DNA from 2 places in the Pseudoalteromonas shioyasakiensis genome. Region 1 is predicted to be linked to the other one. Evidence: riboswitches for the same ligand, from Rfam matches in the RefSeq annotation. Region 1 holds a riboswitch; the other holds the start of a gene.
What was found. A riboswitch is a leader RNA that binds a small molecule or an ion and turns the genes downstream of it on or off. The one in region 1 is predicted to bind cyclic di-GMP.
Positions count from the first base shown of each region.

Region 1 (2,209 bases):
TCGTCGCGGTGAAGAAGTACGTGTTATGGTTCGTTACCCGAAACTAACACGTGAAGCGTTTGCATCATTAAAGCACGCCGTTATCACAACGCCTGCAGGCCAAGAGGTGATGCTGGGTGATGTTGTTGAACTGAACGAAAAACCAGGTATTAGCTATATTCGCCGTGAAGGTGGCTATCGTACTGTGTATATCTACGGCAGTATCGATGAAGAAGCGATTGAACCGGGCGAAGTAGTTAAGCAAGTTGATGAAAACTTATTACCGCAGTTAAAAGAGGAATACCCATCAGTTAAAACTGAGCTAGGTGGTTCTATTGAAGAACAACAAGCGCAAGCTAACGAGCAAATCATGTTCTTCATCGGCGGTATGATTTTAGTTTATATCTTGCTTGCAGTACCGCTTAAGAGCTATTCGCAACCTCTTATTGTTATGTCGGTTATTCCATTTAGTTTAACCGGTGCAATTTGGGGTCACTTCTGGTTTGGTTTAGATATTAGCTTGATGTCGGGCTTTGGCTTGATTGCCGCAGCGGGTGTTGTAATTAATGACTCGTTAGTTATGACCGACTTTGTAAACCAAGCGCGCCGCGAAGGTATTTCAACTCGCCAAGCGGTTATTGAAGCAGGTTGTGCGCGCTTTAGAGCAATCACCCTGACATCAATTACAACCTTTGCCGGTGTATTACCGATTATGTTCGAAACCAGCTTGCAAGCTAAGTTTGTAATTCCAATGGCAGTAGCACTTGGTTTTGCGGTTATGTTTGCAACTCTAATCACTTTAGTACTAGTACCTTGCTTGTACATTGTAATGAGTGATGTGGGTAATGGCTTCTTGAATGTATTCCGTGCAGGGCACCGAGTAGTGACCAGAAGAAAGCTAGCAAGGGATTAACAACCCATTTGCGAAAAGCCAACCAAGAGGTTGGCTTTTTTGTACCTAACGCATTTACTAGTAACTATTTGCTATATAAGACGTTTGGTTACATTCTTTTGTTTGATTTGTGATTCAGTCACGATTATACTCAGTCTTGTTTTTGGCAAACTAACTGAAAGGTTAGGACGCAAAGTTTCCGGTCTAAGGTTTTAAACTATGATAGCGGGACCGCTGATAAGCACATAATCTAGTGCTTTGGTTCACTTGCCTCAAACTAAAAGTATTTATTTTGTTCGGTTGTTAGATAATGCCTATTAGTTGTTCTTAGGGTGATATTTTGTTTATGCATACGTCAATGGCCTCCGGGAAGTGGTTGCCGATTGGTTGCTTAAATCATCATACCCAGCTGTTTGTTGGTGATAAGGTGATTGTGACCTTTTATGACATGCAAGGAGAGCTAGTCGATTTATCATTCGAATACCCGATCAGCAGTTCTGATCAGGGGGAGCCTCATAATTGGCCTCGTTCTGTTGCCGAGCACATAAATGTGCATGTTCCGCTGGTAAAAGCGGGCAAAATGACTGAACAAGGTTTAGTGGTTGCGTACCGTTCAAACCAAATTTATGCCCTTGAAGGTTCGGGTATTACGCATGTAAAAGTGGCGTTTAATTGCATCGCAAAATGTAAAGAGCGAGTGCAAGATAGTCTACAAGATTATGACTATGTATACCCACAAGCATGCAGCGATTACAGTGCGGGTGTTAAAGTACTACAGCCAAAAACAGGTCATGTTTATATGTGTAAACCATGGCCATTTAGCGAGTTTTGTCGTGTTAAAGATTCACACAACCCGCTGTTTGAGCCAGGTGTAGGAAAAAGCTGGGCTATGGCTTGGCAGCAAGTATCGCATTAACAGTTTCCCCCTAAATGCTATTTTAGCATTGCTTAGCCCACTCAATTTGAGTGGGCTTTTTTAATACCAACCCGCAATAATACTTATACCAAACCGCAATAATACTTAATCATTTTGAGGGATTAAACCTGTCGCTAACTGCGTTAAAAATTTCTCATTTAGAACAACTAAATAACGAAATTTTTGCCTTGTTATCAGCGAGGTTTCATTGCCTCAAAATAGACTACTTAATTAAGCGGATTGGTATTAATCATTTTGAGGGATTAAATCTGTCGCTAACTGCGTTAAAAATTTCTCATTTAGAACAACTAAATAGCGAAATTTTTGCCTTGTTATCAACGAGGTTTTCTTGCCTCAAAATAGACTACTTAATTAAGCTGATTGGTATAATTCTGTGATAAACTGCCAGCAATTCGTTTTTT
Region 1 covers NZ_CP077770.1:3,684,732-3,686,940, reverse strand. The annotation lists gene KQP93_RS17050 (efflux RND transporter permease subunit) at 1-892, shown strand, start outside; cyclic di-GMP riboswitch class I at 1,027-1,110, shown strand; gene KQP93_RS17045 (chitin-binding protein) at 1,218-1,787, shown strand.

Region 2 (2,209 bases), on a different replicon from region 1:
CAACTGAATTTGCAAAAACGCTCAAATCAGCATTGGGAGCCGCAATAAAACAAGGCGGTTTAGTCGAAGGAATTAACGTGTGTAAAATGCAGGCTCCGGCCATTGCCGAGAGTTTATCAACTGATGGTTGGACGGTAGCGCGTAAAAGTACTAAAAACCGTAATTCAAATAATAAACCTGATAACTGGGAAGCTGAAAAAATCGCTCAGCTACTCGATATGATCAGAAATACAGAAAGCATCGACAATGTGACTTTTTCAACCAATAAAGATGGTCAATTTCGCTTTGCTAAAGCGATAAAAGTCGCGCCAGTTTGCCTCAATTGTCATGGCCAAACAATTGCGCCAGAAGTAAAGCAAGCACTCAGCGAGCATTACCCAAATGATTTAGCCACAGGCTATCGGCTTGGTGATCTAAGAGGAATATTCTCAATTACCAAAACGCTCGAAACGTCTGAGCCATAAAATATATGCCTTGTACTCGCATAGTTTGCTCTTAGCCATTAAAATACCTCTTTAAAATCAACCATGGTGCCATTTATGTCTTTTCCTCCTTGCCCACAATGTAACTCTGAATACGTGTATGAAGATCAAAACAATTTAGTATGCCCAGAATGCGCTCATGAGTGGGATCCTAACGCGGTTGATACCGATGATATGATCAATGTGAAAGATGCTAACGGCACTTTATTAGCTGATGGCGACAAAGTGACTGTTGCGAAAGATTTAAAAATTAAAGGTAGCTCACAAGTAATTAAAATAGGCACCAAAGCCGTGATCCGCCGCGTGTTAGATAAAAAAGACCACGAGTTAGACTGTAAAGTTGATGGCGTTGGTGAAATGATGGTAACCGCTAAGTTTGTTAAAAAAGCTTAATAAACATATTGAGCAGTGCCTAATATAAAAACACTGCTCAACTAGTATACTTTAAAGAAACAAAAAAGTTTCAATTAAAATACCATTTTAATTCAATGCCATATAACTTAACTGAAAACATATTCTATTTAGAATCAAAATCATAAAAAATACCCAAAAAACACACGCTGATCCCAAAACAGATCCAGAATAACTGCTTTAAGGTACAAGAATAATAAATTTATACTAATTATTTTGCATTAAATAATTATTCACCTACACTTCTTTTCAATCATTATTTCTAGAATACGAAATATGATTTAAACCACGTTTAAAAAGCAGGTATTTTGAACACTATTTAGGAACTATTAATAGATGTTCATGCAGTCATACAAATATGTTTTTAACAAAACTAATGTATTAATACTGCCAAACCTACTGTGAGGTAGGGACGGAAAGCCACGGGTCTTCTCTGAAAGAAGTAAGGAAATGGGAAGATAGCCGGGTTGTGGAATTTGGAATCCAGAACAATGAAACATCACATCTTTAGCACAGCATTACTTGCTGTCGCTTTCACATCAACAGCTTACGCAGTAGACGATCCGAATTTTGGTGCACAGTCATTGCGAGGCGAAATCGGCACTAAAGGAGTTTTCTTGACCATTCCTTACGATGAAGTTCGTTATGGTAATGGCGATAACAAAGCGTATATAAAACCTGAAGAATATAAAATGATGTACTCTGATAGCATTGGCGGCAAAGTAACCTGCCCAGCTATTAAAGGGCCAGGTTTAAAAGGATTGAATTACCACCAATTCAAAAACGGCATTGAATGCTCATGGAAGTCTCGCCCCGGCAGTAATGCCGAAATTATTACTTTTACTTTATCGCCAGGTGGAGACACAGGTAAGTCACCGAAACATTATCGGGGTAAAAATAAAGTCGTAACATGGAAAGGAACTATTTACGATGCAAATGGCCAAGGTGTTGTAAAGCAAGGCTATAAAGCAACGCTAAAGTTAGATATGTACGATTATCGTAACGGCAATTCTCACAAAGCTTTTGTTTTTAAAAAGAACCATAAAGTGAAGCTTGGAGATTTTACGTCGACTAAAGGTTCAATCCGTGACTTTATTTGTAACTTTAATGGTCAAAAAATAAATGTACTAAAAGATCATGCACCTGTTGGTCAATTTGGTAAAAAAGGCGTCAAGTGCACTTACATGCTTAAACAAAATGGTAAAGACCCACATTACTATGGTGAAGTCGTATTTAAATAATAGATTTAAAAACAATTAATAAACGACTGTTAATTTTCCTTTTCATTCAAAGCCTAGCCTGCGCTAGGCTTTTTT
Region 2 covers NZ_CP077771.1:288,444-290,652, forward strand. The annotation lists gene KQP93_RS18800 (Tll0287-like domain-containing protein) at 1-464, shown strand, start outside; gene KQP93_RS18805 (zinc ribbon domain-containing protein YjdM) at 540-875, shown strand; cyclic di-GMP riboswitch class I at 1,273-1,368, shown strand; gene KQP93_RS18810 (hypothetical protein) at 1,385-2,134, shown strand.
Region 2: another riboswitch for cyclic di-GMP. It lies ahead of KQP93_RS18810 (hypothetical protein); the one in region 1 lies ahead of KQP93_RS17045 (chitin-binding protein).